DNA from 4 places in the Providencia sp. R33 genome. Region 3 is predicted to be linked to each of the others. Evidence: predicted binding sites of a transcription regulator. Region 3 holds the regulator's gene; each other region holds the start of a gene.

Region 1 (3,946 bases), 110 kb from region 3:
AAATTAACCAAGTAAAAAGGAAGCCACTAATGACTTCCTTTTTGTTATTTTGTTTTAATAACCGCGTTCTAAAATGGTTTTTAAGAACCTTGAAGTATGGGATTTCTCACACTCAGCCACTTCTTCTGGTGTACCTGCAATGAGAATTTCACCACCGCCACTACCCCCTTCAGGGCCTAGATCGACAATCCAGTCTGCTGTTTTAATCACATCAAGGTTATGTTCAATGACCACAATGGTGTTGCCTTGGTCACGTAACTGATGCAGTACGACTAAAAGCTGTTGGATATCAGCAAAGTGCAGGCCTGTCGTTGGCTCATCTAAAATATAAATAGTTTGCCCAGTACCGCGTTTGGAGAGCTCTTTCGCCAGCTTAACGCGCTGTGCTTCACCGCCTGATAACGTGGTCGCTGATTGGCCAAGACGAATATAGGATAAACCCACATCCATCAAGGTTTGCAGCTTACGAGCAAGGGCAGGAACCGCATCAAAGAACTCACGAGATTCTTCGATAGTCATGTCGAGAACTTCATGAATGCTCTTACCTTTGTATTTGATTTCCAAGGTTTCGCGGTTATAACGTTTGCCTTTACATTGGTCACACGGTACGTAGACGTCAGGCAAGAAGTGCATCTCAACTTTGATAACGCCATCACCCTGACAGGCCTCACAGCGCCCACCTTTCACGTTGAAGCTAAAACGACCCGGGTTATAACCACGAGTACGGGACTCTGGTACCCCTGCAAATAATTCACGAACTGGCGTAAACACACCGGTATAAGTCGCAGGGTTAGAACGCGGTGTTCGCCCGATTGGGCTTTGGTCTATATCGATGACTTTATCGAAATGTTCCAAGCCTTCAACATCCAAATAAGGCGCAGGGGTAATGGTGGTTGCCCCATTGAGTTGGCGCTGGGCAATTGGGAATAATGTGTCGTTAATCAGTGTCGATTTCCCTGAGCCAGATACGCCCGTAATACAAGTAAATAACCCGACTGGCACTTTTAAAGTCACATTTTTCAGGTTGTTACCTTTTGCGCCAAACACCGTGAGCATTTTGTCCTTATTGACAGGAACACGCTGTTTCGGAATTTCAATTCGACGTTCACCACTTAAGAACTTACCTGTTAAGGAATCTGGGTTAGCCACGATATCTTCTAATGTACCTTGAGCGACAATTTGGCCACCATGTACACCAGCACCTGGGCCGATATCAATCACATGATCAGCAGCGCGAATGGCGTCTTCATCGTGCTCTACGACGATCACTGTATTACCTAAATCACGTAGGTGGATCAAGGTTTCTAATAGTCGATCATTATCCCGTTGATGCAGACCAATAGAAGGCTCATCAAGCACATACATTACACCCACTAAGCCTGCACCAATTTGGCTAGCAAGGCGAATACGCTGGGCTTCACCACCTGACAAGGTATCGGCAGAGCGTGACAAACTTAAGTAGTTTAAGCCAACGTTAACTAAGAATTTAAGGCGGTCACCAATTTCTTTCAGCACTTTTTCAGCAATTTGCGCGCGTTGCCCACTGAGTTTTAAATTTTGGAAAAACTCCATGGCATGGCCGATGCTGTAATCCGCGATTTCAGGTAACGTGGTGTTTTCAACAAATACAAAACGCGCTTCTTTACGTAAACGCGTTCCATTACAGGAAACACAAGGGCGGTTACTGATGTATTTCGCCAGTTCTTCACGAACGGCAGTGGATTCCGTTTCTTTATAACGGCGCTCCATATTATTGAGTACACCTTCGAATGGATGGCGGCGAACGGTAATATCCCCGCGATCATTACGATATTTAAACTCAATGGTTTCTTTGCCTGAACCGTACAAAATAATTTTTTGCACCGCAGGGCTGAGTGAATCATAAGGGGCTTCGACATCAAACTTATAGTGCTCAGCCAATGACATCAGCATCTGGAAATAATAAAAATTACGGCGATCCCAACCACGAATAGCACCACCAGCTAAAGAGATTTCGGTGTTTTGCAGTACGCGCTCAGGGTCAAAAAATTGTTGGACCCCTAAGCCATCACAGCTTGGGCAAGCCCCTGCCGGGTTATTAAAGGAAAACAGGCGTGGTTCTAATTCCACCATGCTATAGCCACAAACGGAGCACGCGAAATTAGCGGAGAAGACCAGCTCTTCTGCTTGCGGGTCGTCCATATCGGCAACAACGGCGGTGCCGCCGGAGAGCTCTAGCGCGGTTTCAAATGACTCAGCTAAACGCTGAGCAATGTCATCGCGGATTTTAAAACGATCAACCACGACTTCAATGGTGTGCTTTTTCTGTAATTCGAGTTTAGGGGGATCAGAAAGATCGCAAACTTCCCCATCAATTCGCGCACGGATATAGCCTTGGCTCGCTAAGTTATCGAGTAATTTAACGTGCTCTCCTTTACGTTCTTTGACGACAGGGGCAAGCAACATCATTCGGCGATCGGTTGGCTGCGCTAAAACATTATCAACCATTTGGCTAACGGTTTGTGCCGCTAATGGAATATCGTGATCAGGGCAACGAGGCTCACCAACCCGCGCAAACAATAACCGCAGGTAGTCATGAATTTCAGTGATGGTTCCCACGGTAGAACGCGGGTTATGTGAAGTGGATTTTTGTTCAATCGAAATCGCAGGAGATAGCCCTTCAATATGGTCTACGTCAGGCTTTTCCATTAAAGACAGAAACTGCCGAGCGTAGGCTGATAGAGACTCAACATACCGGCGCTGACCCTCTGCATATAGGGTGTCAAAGGCTAAAGACGATTTTCCTGAGCCAGATAAACCCGTGATAACAATCAGTTTGTCACGAGGAATAATGAGGTTGATGTTCTTCAGATTATGCGTGCGTGCGCCGCGGACTTCGATATTATCCATTTACCACTTCCCGGATGATTTGATATTGAACAATCGCAAGCGATCATTATCACATAATTTTCCCTGAATGGATATACAGTAGTCGTTATATTTTCCTACTCGTCATATTTCAACCCACAGCGGTGTTGGCTGCGCTCAGCTACGCAGGTCTATGCTCCCTGCGATATCTTTGCTTGCCGCCTAGCTGTGAATTGAACTATTTAGAGTAGGACGTTTTAATGATGAAATTGGAAAACAAAAGCCAGAATTTATCGAAAAGATAGATGCGGTATGTATTATTTTGTGTCTATACTGGCAAAAGCACTATGAAATTTAACTAAAAGCTGGAAAGCGTTCCGCAAGTTTAATAGCGCAATTTCAATTGTTGGTGCAAATCGGCTCGGTCGTTGGTAAACTTCACGGCTAATCCAGAGATTAAAATTCAATGCATCAGGAGTAATAAATGGCCAGCAGAGGCGTAAATAAAGTAATTCTTATCGGTAACCTAGGGCAAGATCCTGAAATCCGTTATATGCCTAACGGCGGAGCGGTGGCAAACCTGACTCTGGCAACTTCTGAAAGCTGGCGCGACAAGCAAACTAACGAGATGCGCGAAAAAACAGAATGGCATCGCGTGGTAATTTTCGGCAAATTAGCTGAAGTTGCAGGTGAATACCTGAAAAAAGGATCACAAGTCTATATCGAAGGTTCTTTGCAAACACGTAAATGGCAAGACCAAAGTGGTCAAGATCGCTACACAACCGAAGTGGTTGTGAACATTGGCGGTTCAATGCAAATGTTAGGTGGTCGCGGCGGTGATGCACCATCACAAAGTCAGGGTGGTCAAGGTGGTTGGGGTCAACCTCAGCAACCACAGGCGGCACAACAATTCAGTGGCGGCGGCGCACCAGCACGCTCACAAGCACCAGCTCCACAAACTAATGAACCGCCAATGGATTTCGATGACGATATTCCATTCTAATTCGTTACTGTAATAAATTAATAATATTAAAGGCTTCCTAGAGAGGCCTTTATTTTATCTGAAAATTATATTTAAAATATTAACTGATAATAAAGT
Region 2 (3,946 bases), 1.7 Mb from region 3:
AAACCCATTTTTGTTCTCTATTTCTCTATTTCAAAGACATTTTCTATACCAACCCCATTGATTTTCAAAATAATTTACGTTGTGGGTAGGCGGCAAGTGAAAGCGTCTTGGGGAGCATACATAAGTATGTGACCCGAGTGATTGAGCACAGCCAACACCCCCACAACGTGAAGTATGAAGAAAATTCGCGTTGTGGGTAGGCGGCAAGCGGAAGCATCTCGGGGAGCATACACAAGTATGTGACCCGAGTGATTGAGAGCAGCCAACACCCCCACAACGCGAAATATGACGAGAATTAGGAATTGGCGATAAACTGAGACCGTATCTCTTGCAACTCATCACGCACCCGCGCTGCCGCTTCAAACTCCAAGTCTTGTGCGTGCTTATACATTTGCGCTTCAAGTTGTGAAATGCGTTGCTCCAGCTCTTTTGTTGACATACCTTGGATATCAATTGATAACGCATTTTTAGCGTTATCTTTTGAGCGCCCTTTGCCTTTTCCACCCACTTTATGGCCGATTTGCAGGATATCGCCAATTTTCTTGTTTAAGCCTTGCGGCACGATGCCATGTTCTTCATTGAATGCCATTTGTTTTGCACGACGGCGTTCGGTTTCTGCTATGGCTTTTTCCATCGAATTAGTGATTCGGTCGCCGTAGAGGATCGCTTTACCGTTTAAGTTACGTGCTGCACGGCCTATTGTCTGGATCAAAGAGCGTTCTGAGCGCAGGAAGCCTTCTTTGTCAGCATCTAAAATTGCCACTAACGAGACTTCTGGCATATCGAGACCTTCCCTTAATAAGTTGATCCCAACCAGCACATCAAATTCACCGAGTCGCAAATCACGGATGATTTCCACTCGTTCAACCGTATCAATATCAGAGTGAAGATAGCGAACACGCTCCCCATGCTCTTCCAGATATTCCGTTAAATCTTCCGCCATTCGTTTGGTCAATGTTGTAACCAACACTCGCTCATTTTTCTGTACACGGATACGGATTTCAGACAGCAGATCATCCACTTGCGTGGTGACAGGGCGAACTTCAATAATCGGGTCAAGTAAACCTGTCGGCCTAACCACTTGCTCGATGACTTCATTGCCCGATTTTTCCAGCTCATATTTGCCCGGTGTTGCAGAGACATAGATAGATTGCGGTGCTAGAGCTTCGAATTCTTCAAAACGCATTGGCCGGTTATCCAATGCCGAAGGCAAACGGAAACCGTATTCCACTAAAGTTTCTTTACGGGAGCGGTCACCTTTGTACATAGCCCCAATTTGTGGAATCGTCACGTGAGATTCATCCACCACCAGTAGGCCATCCGCTGGTAAATAATCAAACAGTGTCGGAGGTGGCTCGCCTGGTGCACGGCCGGATAAATAACGTGAATAGTTTTCAATCCCTGAGCAATAACCCAGTTCATTCATCATTTCTAAATCAAACTGAGTGCGCTGGGTAATACGCTGTTCTTCGACTAATTTATGGTTTTCCAACAACACTTTTCGCCTATCCACCAGCTCTTCTTTGATATGCTCCATCGCTTCCAAAATACGCTCTCTTGGGGTGACATAGTGCGTTTTTGGGTAAACCGTAAAGCGAGGTACACGGTGTTGGATTTGCCCCGTCAGTGGGTCAAAAAGAGATAGTCGCTCTACTTCATCATCAAATAGCTCGACACGCAGCGCGTATTCATCAGATTCTGCTGGGAAAATGTCTATCACTTCCCCCCGAACTCGGAAAGTACCGCGAGTAAAAGCTTGGTCGTTACGGCTGTATTGCAGGTCAGCTAAACGCCTTAAAATAGAGCGTTGGTCAATGATCATGCCGTCCGTAAGGTGCAGCATCATTTTTAAGTAGCTATCTGGGTCACCTAACCCATATATTGCGGAGACAGAAGCCACCACAATGACATCACGACGTTCAAGTAAGGCCTTTGTGGCAGATAAGCGCATCTGCTCAATGTGTTCGTTTACAGAAGCATCTTTTTCGATAAATGTATCAGAGCTAGGTACATACGCTTCAGGCTGGTAATAATCGTAGTAAGAAACGAAATACTCCACTGCGTTATCAGGGAAGAACGCTTTCATTTCACTGTAAAGCTGAGCCGCCAAGGTCTTATTATGCGCCATTAACATGGTTGGGCGATTTTCTTTTGCGATAACATTGGCTATCGTAAATGTTTTCCCTGACCCCGTAACCCCTAATAAGGTTTGATGTGCTAAGCCATCTTGCAGCCCTTCGCGTAATTTACGAATTGCTTCAGGTTGGTCCCCCGCAGGCTGAAAATCAGAATACAGCTTAAAATCCTTACTCATATTACCGCCTCATAACGTGTCTCTTTTCCTATAATACTGGATAAAAAAACAGCTTCAAGCCCTGAATTTAATATTTTGTCTATTAGACGTCCCAATGAGTTTATAAAAATGTTATCCCCAAAATAAAGCTTGACCTTTAAGAAACTTTATATTTTATGCTATTGGTTTTGAACGCCCTATCGCAAATGCAAATTGAAGTCTTGATTTTATTTAACCATTTGTATTTAAATGAAATTATTTTTAAGTCCAGAATCACATCAAATAAAGGCAAAGCCGCTTGTCGCCTAGCATAGAAGTTGTTTTATAACGTTAATGCACAAGGTTATCCACAGAAATGGTGGATAACTCTTGAAGCCCTTAGGGCTCATGCTTTCTCGACATTGGTAAAATTTGATAACCTGAACTAAATGACAAAATGGTGGCAGTTATATGAAAAAATTTTTACGTAGTATCCGTTAGAAAAAAGGAATTTTATGTCTTTTCGTTAGATCCTCAGACTATTTCTACGGTAAAACTTGACAATAAATAGGTTAAGAACGTTAAACAAGATCAACTGAACATTTAACAATTGATCTTTTTTTACGAAGGAAAAATGGGCTTTAACGATAATGCTAAGCCCTTTATTTATTTTTACAATAATGAAAGATCCAAATATTGCCCTAATGTAGATTCATTAAGTTGTGGTTGATAAGGTAAGATCCCTAAGCAAGGCGGATTAATCATACGTTTGAGTGTTGCAAGATATTCAGCTTGATAAGCACCAGCAGGTTCCACTTCATTGGCAATCCAGCCGGCAACCAATAACCCAGCAGAATGAATCGCCTCGAGCGTTAATAACGCATGATTAATACAACCTAGCTTCACACCCACCACTAAAATAACCGGAAGTTGCTGTTCAATCACCCAATCTGCGTAGGTTTTTTCAGTAGATAGTGGGGTATACCAGCCACCAGCACCTTCAACTAGCACCCAATCACCTTGTCTCTGAATATCTAATAATCCTTGATTAATGACAGAAAAATCAATAGGTAATCCCATTTTTTCACTTATAATATGCGGTGAGGTCGGTGCTTCAAACACGATGGGGTTTATCATTGAATAAGGTAATTTCACGCGGCTATTGGCTTGCAATAATAAAGCGTCGCTATTACGTAGTCCTTCTGGGGTCTGTTCGCTGCCAGAAGCGACAGGCTTATAACCTATTGCATTAAACCCTTGCGCATTAGCGGCTTGTAATAAAGCGCAACTCGCCACGGTTTTACCGACTTCCGTGTCCGTTCCTGTTACAAAATACGTTTTAGTCACAATAGATGACTCCAAATACGGTTTGATAAGTTAACGGTAGCCCTTGGTGAGCCATCGGATAAGCTAAAGCTAATTGCTGAAGGCGCTTACGCGTCATGAGCCCAGTCTGGCGCCCTGCCGTTAAATGGGTTGCACCGATCCCTTTTAGCGAATTCAATAAGCTAATTACATCAGGGAAATGCAACGTATCTTGCTGAAAAGACACATCATGGTGCCATTCTTGGCAACTCGCGGTAATGTCTTGTGGGCTTAAAAAGGTATTCACATGAGAGTATCCATCGAGTGACTGCCAAGCTTGCGATAATTCACTCAGCGAATTCTCTGCAA
Region 3 (3,946 bases):
TTTATTGAATAGTTCATAGCGTGCTGGCAGTTTCGGGCCGACCGCCGCAAGGCGTTGGCGCGAATAGTGAATACGGGCGACACGTGCTAATTTATTGGCAATAATCGTATCTGTGCCGTGGTCCTGTGCCATTTTCCCAATCGAAACCGGCGGGGATAGGCGAACAAAGCTATCTCGGCCTAACCAAAGGATTGCAAAGAATTTCTGTACACCGTTTAATAGCTTCAGTGGCGGTGCCGGAGTGTGGCCTTCACGACCAGGAGAGCGCCCAAACATCACAGAAGCGGGTAGCATTTGAATATCGAGATTTGGATTATTTTTGTGCAAATCTAAATATGCATGGAATGTTTTGACGGAATCTTTACGTGGATCCGGTGAATAATAGCGAAATACGCGTGGGCCATCATCGATAAACACATAGGCAGGAAGCTTGGTGCCATTGATGTCGTTATCAACCAAAGGGTCAGGCAGACCGATAGCCAAGCATTGATGCCGTAGCGTTAGGAGGTCGGACTTAGAATGATAAGGCAATACATACAGCGTTGGCCTGTTGGTATCAAGCTGCAACTCTGTGATTGGGTCCGATGGAATTAGTTTACTTTTTACCAATAATTTAAGTGGTAAATTCAACATGTTGTAATATATTTTACGCCACAGTGACATAAATGATTATAGCCTCTTGTTAACAATGCTGCGCAATCATACCAGAAATCCACTGGCAGATCTGTTACTGACAATTCACTTTGACCGTAAAAATCGATTATTGTTTGTATTTTTTAAGGAATAAATATGGCAAGTCAAACTAAGGGCTTTACCCGTGTGATTAAAGCAGCGGGATACTCCCTTAAAGGGCTAAAAGCAGCGTGGGTAAATGAAGCGGCATTTCGTCAGGAATCTGTGGCTGCGGTGATTGCGATTATTATCGCCTTTTGCTTAGATATCAGCTATGTGGATAGAATATTGTTAGTCAGCTCCATCGTGCTGGTGGCTATCGTAGAGTTACTCAATAGTGCCATTGAAGCCGTTGTTGACCGTATTGGCAGTGAATATCATGAACTTTCAGGGCGTGCTAAAGATATTGGCTCTGCGGCGGTGTTTGTTAGTATTGGTTTAGCACTGTTTATTTGGGCGTTGGTATTATGGCAGCGGTATTTTGCAGGGTAGCCACGAAAAGCCATTGAAATTTGCGAAAAGAAAGTAAATCGATAACAAATACTAAATTCAGTGATTTAACTGTTTCAAATCTTCATTTACCTGTATATACTCACAGTCTGACTGTATAAACAAACAGGGGAACGGGATGAAAGCACTGACGGCTCGACAACAGCAGGTTTACGATCTGGTGCGTGACCACATTTCGCAAACAGGTATGCCTCCTACACGTGCTGAAATTGCAGCAAGCCTTGGTTTTCGTTCGCCTAATGCGGCAGAAGAACATTTAAAAGCCTTGGCACGAAAAGGTGTAATTGAAATTGTTTCTGGGGCATCACGGGGTATCCGTCTTCTTCTTGAAGAAGAGCCTGACGATCAAGGGTTGCCGTTGATCGGGCGTGTTGCCGCTGGCGAACCTTTATTAGCGCAAGAACATATCGAAAGTCACTACCAAGTTGATCCAGAACTCTTCAAACCTCATGCGGATTTCCTATTACGTGTGAATGGTATGTCGATGAAAGATATAGGTATTATGGATGGTGACTTATTAGCAGTTCATAAAACACAAAATGCGCACAACGGGCAAGTTATTGTGGCGCGTATTGACGATGAAGTGACTGTTAAACGTTTTAAACAGCAAGGTAATCGTGTTGAATTAATTGCTGAAAACCCAGATTTTGCACCGATTGTGGTCGATTTACGCGAACAAAGCTTCACTATTGAAGGCTTGGCTGTTGGCGTGATCCGAAATAGCGATTGGTATTAATTCTTAGATTATCAGGTAGGTAGCAGCGTGCTGCTTGTTTGATTTTTCCATGATTGCTGGCAGATTTCACATTATATATAGAGATCTGCCTGCTTTACTTGGTTCTTGTTTTTTACATCCTTTCTTGATATTACTTCTCTTATTCTTTTTTTACATAAGCCATAAACAACAGCATAAATTCCACAGCCACATTCGTTACTTTTTCTTTGTGACGACAGGTTGGTCATGGTCATGGCTACAGTGAGTGTGATCTTGGCAGCTAGCGACTTCATCACAGTTTTTACATAAGCCGTGATTTTCAACCACAGTATGCCTTAAACGAAACTGGTTTGTTTCTGCCAAACTGATAATCGCGGCTTCTATTGTTGCGCAATCACTTTCTGTCACACTGCCACAATGGTCGCAGATTAACATCACTGAAATATGGCTGGGGTTATCAAAGTGGTGGCAAACGACGTAACTGTTGGTTGACTCGATTTTGTGAATAAAGCCTTGCTCCATTAAAAACTCAAGCCCACGGTAAACGGTAGGGGGCTTCGCTTGCGGTTCAACTTCACGTAACAAATCTAATAAATCATAGGCACTTATAGCGCCATGCTGCTGTGCAATAAGGCGCAGCACAGTTTCTCGCTGTGGAGTCAATCTAACACCCCTTGATTGGCAAATGCGCTCTGCCATCACAAGTATCTTATCTTCACTCATTTTTTTCATTTAACTGACTCCAACTTCGAAAAAAGCAAATATTGACTGTTTATAAGTTTACCATATTTTTGATACTGAAAGTGCCTTGCTACTCAAAGGGATCATCAAGATAGTGAAAAATACCTTATTAACAAAAATGGCAATAAAGGCATTGAGTTTTGTTTAAATTATCATCAGGCGTACGAGATTATTGCAGTGATAATCATGGTGATTTAATCATGCAATTTTGTACCAAGTGGAGATTGGCGGCGCGGGTAGCTCAGATGAGATACCAAAATTGACGATATTTGGGCACAACGTAGATTTCCTATCTTAGCCTATTTATCTGCAGCCTGTTAAATGATGTTAAAAATGATTCTCCATATTGGTTTTCTTCCTACTTTTAAAGTAAATTTTTATCATTGTATATGACAAGTAAAAGAGGAGTAAGATTCATCTTTTAGAATATAAACATTGTCTGCCATTTTTTTGATATTTACATAGTACTTTATTTTATCTTGTTCTAATTGAATAAAATTAGCAAACACATTGTATGGTGTATTATCAGATGATGTAATTGATGATGAGGTAAAATTAATAATATAATTACCTTTTAAGTCAACTTGTTGATAATCGAAATAAATAGCTCTATCTAGCCGATAGGTATTCTCTTGGTTTTTTATATTGCCATACATATTTATTCTGCCATGATTATCCTCAGAAAGTTGTATCGTAACTTTTGATTTTAAGTTAAGCCCATCTTGAGTGCCGTTATCTTTGATCCAAACTAATTCAGAATGACAAAATTGAATGTCGTTTTTTTCATTACTTAAATTGTAGTAGGCGACTGTTGCGGTAGCAACTAAAACGATAGCCACAATAAAATATTTTTTCATTTAAATTCTCTGATCGTTGATTGAGACACAATCATGTGTACTGTTAGCACCTTTACAGACACTAATGGAAAAGTTTTTATCAAAAGAATACGTTCTATTTAAATCAGATAAAAGAATAATGCGTTTTTCTTTATTACAGGATATGCTGTATTTATCTAATTTTGCAGTAACGAAACTGATATTTTCATCAGTCATTTTTCCTGCCATATCTTGAGGTGCTTGTATGGTGCATTTCCCATGTGAACTAATTGTAATATATTGGTTTTTTTCAGCTTCATTAGACGCTGAATGATAAATAAATATATGTATTATGTAGCTAATGGCAAGTGCTGAGATTGCTAATAATATAAACTTTATAAAATCACGATTCATTTTCTTATTTTTGAATATTGACTTGTAATGCTTAGCTTCTTTATCAAGGTTTTCAATAGTAACCTCAAATGGTTTTTCC
Region 4 (3,946 bases), 2.2 Mb from region 3:
TGCTTTTATAAAAATCGATAGCGGGCTGATTCCAGTCTAAAACACTCCATTCAAGACGTTGGCATTTTCTTTCTACGGCTAATACAGCGATATGTTTTAGCAGTTTTTTCCCTGCACCTGCACCGCGAAAATCGGGAGATACATATAAATCTTCTAAATAAATACCGTTATTCCCTAACCAAGTTGAATAGCTAGTAAAGAAAACCGCATACCCTGCGGGTTTATCATCCACATAACAAATAAGGGCTTCTGTTTTAGAATCTGCACCAAAGAGTGAATTTTCGATATCAGCAACACTGGCCTTAACTTCATGGCGGGCTTTTTCATACTCTGCTAATTCAATGATCATCTCTAAAATCAATTTAGCGTCTTTCACTGTTGCTGGCTTTATTTCTACGTTCATTTGCGACTCTCTTGTTATTTGAGCGGCAATTTTATGCCTTACGCCTCGAACGCCCAACAGTTAGCAATTTAATTCATATAACCCCACGTGATATAAGCGAGGTTTATACCTGTTTTCTTACTTATAACGATAAGAATTATGAAAGAACGCATTTCTGGGTTTTGATCTCCCCACTCAGTTTGTTATGATGCGCGCATTGTTCAACCTAACGAAAAATAAGGAGGCTAATTTATGCTGTTGTGTGATCTTATCGAATACTCACACTTCTTTGGTAATCGCCAGAGCTCAGGCTTTCACAGTTTTATACTGCGATAACCCTGCCTGAGCGAAGCCGCAAAGAGATCTTCCCTCAGCTTACTGGGTTGTCGTTATGACTATCCAAGGCATTGGCGTGCCTAAAATTTGAGTAAGCTATGAGCACATTATTATCTGTAAAATCATTAAATTACGACATTTCTACCAACACACTGTTAAATGATGTTTCATTCACCTTGCAGCAAGGCGACCGCATCGGGTTAATTGGGCACAATGGCAGTGGCAAAAGTACCCTATTAAAACTACTTACCCACCAGTTATCCCCCAACAGTGGTAGCATTATCTACGCAAACCACTGTGTCACGGCGTATATCGAACAACATTTACCCGATGATGTTGCCCATATGACACTCATCGATGCGCTTGTTCAAAAAATTCCAGAACAAGACAAAATCGCTGAACGTTGGCGGGCTGAAGTATTACTGTCTGAATTAGGTTTTACTACCCAACAATGGGAACAAAAAGCTAATGAAATTAGTGGAGGGCAACATACGCGCCTTTTGCTAGGCCGCGCATTGATTGAACAGCCTGATTTATTATTGCTAGATGAACCGAGTAACCACTTAGACTTACCTACCCTGATTTGGTTAGGGAATTTCCTTCAGTCTTGGAAAGGAAGCTTTGTACTGGTTTCTCACGACCAAGCTTTACTTGATAAGGTCACTAACTGTACGTGGGTTTTACGTGATAAATCATTACATTTCTATCGGTTACCATGCAGTGAGGCACGCCTTGCCCTGGCCGAAAAAGACATTACCGATGAAAGACGTAATCAAGCGGAACAAAAAGAGATTGACCGTATCGCCTCCAGTGCCAAACGTTTGGCAATTTGGGGCCATGTATATGATAACGAAGGGCTATCTCGCAAAGCGAAACAAATGGAGAAACACATTGATAGGCTTAAAGAGACTCAAACAGAGCTCACTGAAGGTTATCAATGGAAGTTGGCATTAAATGGTAAATCGATTCCTGCCGACCGTGTTTTAGAGCTCGAAGGCACTGAGGTTTCAACGCCGACGGGTGAAAATTTGTTTAAAACTGCGTTTCATCAGGTAAAAAGCGGTGACCGTATCGCGATTATGGGGGCAAATGGTTGTGGTAAATCGACACTGTTGCGCCTACTTTGGCAGCATTATCAACAAGATTTACGCTATACCAAACACCTGAAGTTTCATCCAACTATTCGCGCTGGATATTATGACCAGCAATTAGAACAATTGAATGATGACGATAGCCTATTGGACGCACTACGTCCTTTTGCCTCTATTACGGATGAACAGCGCAAAATGGCGCTTATTGGTGCTGGATTTGCCTATTCGCGCCACCAACAAACCGTGGCAACACTCAGTGGCGGTGAGCGTGCAAGGCTGCTTTTTATTGGTTTAAGTTTGGCCCAGTATGAACTTATTTTATTGGATGAGCCAACCAACCACCTTGACCTTGAAGGAAAAGAGGATCTGAGTGAAGAAATTAGCCAATTTTCAGGGGCATTACTGGTCGTCAGCCACGACAGATGGCTGATTGAAAATAGTTGCCAACGTTTTTGGTTTATTGATGAACATCAGTTAGTGGAATACCTGAATATTGAAGATATTTATCATAAAATCGAGCAACAAGCGCAATTGTTACCGCATAATCATCCTGACGATGTTGAATACAGTAATGCAGTAAATGTTCACCCAAAGGTTATTTCTCATGAGGATGAATTGTTAGAGAACTTATTGGTTTTAGAGGAAAAATTACACGCTGATAAGCAACGTAAATTAAGTCACCAAAAGCCACAACTCCAGCAACAATGGATTGATGAAATAGCGCAGATACAGGCCCAATTAGGATTATAAATTTAACCCCTGATTACTCTTGTAGTCAGGGGTTTTTAATCAAGCAGAGGATATGCAAAGTTTACAAAATAATTATATTTTTAGTTAAAACCATGCAATTCATTTCAGACAGCAAAAATAGATTTATTTTTAATATGACCTATCTTCACACCATTAAAATACATGTAACAGTTTAATATTAAAGAAAAACATAGCCAAAACACACCAGAATTAATGCTTCTAAACGATTCATTTAACCTCATGATAGATCGAAACTATTTAAATAGTTTTGGGGAACTACTTTTAAACATTCATAGAGTCAGATTAATCAAACTTCTTGATTCACACCCTAACTTTACTGTATATAATTACAGTTATGTTTCACTGTATAAAAACCCTGTCAATTTAATCTGCGAAGGAGTGTTTTATGGTTACCATCAAGATCCGCTTTAATAGCAATAAAAAAGGTAAATTACCTACAGGTACTTTTGAAGCATTAAGAAATGAAATAACCAAAAGATTAAGTGCCAAATACCCCGATCTAAATATCGATATAAACTGGAGCACTCAAGATAATGTCTCTATTGATGGTCTTGGGAAGAATGAGAAGAAAACTTATATTGAAGAAACACTGGAAGAGATATTTATCGATGGTGATTGGCTTCCTGAAACCCAAGAAGCCGAAGTGGAATATTTTGATAAGTGATCTAGGTGCGCCAACTACTCGAGCTCGCGCATTAGTTTTTATTACTGCTCTGTCTATAAACTACTTGCTTAGTCTTGTTTCGTTTGAAGCCTGTATGATTTTTTGTAAAATACCCTCTCACCCTAACTAACTTTGCAACTGGACTGATTGAGAGGAATATGAGAAATAAATCTGTTGGTAACCTTATAAAAAATAAACGGTTAGCTAAAAATATTTCAACTAAAGAGATGGCGAAACACTTAATTGCCTCTGAAGCAAAGTATCTACGGTATGAAAGTGGTGAGGTATCCGTATACCTCAATGACTTACTCATAATAGCTGATGTTCTTGATGTGAGCCCTCAAGAAATAATAAATGCATATAGTAAATGAAGCCACAATAATGTGGCTTTAATTTGATAACAACTATATATTCATATTGCTATCTGTTGATTCTTGAATAAATTCTTCATCTAACTGTTCAAAAAATTCTCTAACATCAACGTTTAATACTTTTAACGCTAATATCAGTGTATCTATATCAATTTTATTTATCCCTCTCTCATAGCGGTACAATTGTTGCTCGCTCTTGCAATCTATGAGCTGAGCAAATTGAAAAAGCTTATAACCAGATCCTAGTCTTAACTCTTTAATTTTTTTCCCAATTAATACCGTATATGTATTTTTAGCAATCATTCATGCGGCTCCATTCAAATAATGCTCT

What was found. The regulator LexA, encoded in region 3, represses DNA repair genes until DNA is damaged. The targets are predictions, from matches to a motif close to TNCTGTATGTACATACAGNA.
Region 1: uvrA (excinuclease ABC subunit UvrA) is a predicted target of LexA. The motif match lies at 2,951-2,970, and genes of this name have one in related genera.
Region 2: uvrB (excinuclease ABC subunit UvrB) is a predicted target of LexA. The motif match lies at 2,349-2,368, and genes of this name have one in related genera.
Region 4: J6836_RS07520 (DinI-like family protein) is a predicted target of LexA. The motif match lies at 2,895-2,914, and genes of this name have one in related genera.

Annotation. Positions count from the first base shown of each region.
Region 1 is NZ_CP072453.1:4,294,765-4,298,710, forward strand. It holds gene uvrA (excinuclease ABC subunit UvrA) at 55-2,889, opposite strand; gene J6836_RS19985 (single-stranded DNA-binding protein) at 3,332-3,850, shown strand.
Region 2 is NZ_CP072453.1:2,509,761-2,513,706, forward strand. It holds gene uvrB (excinuclease ABC subunit UvrB) at 296-2,314, opposite strand; gene bioD (dethiobiotin synthase) at 2,945-3,619, opposite strand; gene bioC (malonyl-ACP O-methyltransferase BioC) at 3,612-3,946, opposite strand, start outside.
Region 3 is NZ_CP072453.1:4,186,107-4,190,052, forward strand. It holds gene plsB (glycerol-3-phosphate 1-O-acyltransferase PlsB) at 1-663, opposite strand, end outside; gene J6836_RS19580 (diacylglycerol kinase) at 790-1,164, shown strand; gene lexA (transcriptional repressor LexA) at 1,301-1,918, shown strand; gene zur (zinc uptake transcriptional repressor Zur) at 2,114-2,629, opposite strand; gene J6836_RS23240 (FidL-like protein) at 3,019-3,495, opposite strand; gene J6836_RS19600 (winged helix-turn-helix domain-containing protein) at 3,496-3,946, opposite strand, start outside.
Region 4 is NZ_CP072453.1:1,614,663-1,618,608, forward strand. It holds gene J6836_RS07510 (GNAT family N-acetyltransferase) at 1-403, opposite strand, end outside; gene J6836_RS07515 (ABC-F family ATP-binding cassette domain-containing protein) at 817-2,559, shown strand; gene J6836_RS07520 (DinI-like family protein) at 2,966-3,244, shown strand; gene J6836_RS07525 (helix-turn-helix domain-containing protein) at 3,403-3,615, shown strand; gene J6836_RS07530 (helix-turn-helix domain-containing protein) at 3,649-3,918, opposite strand.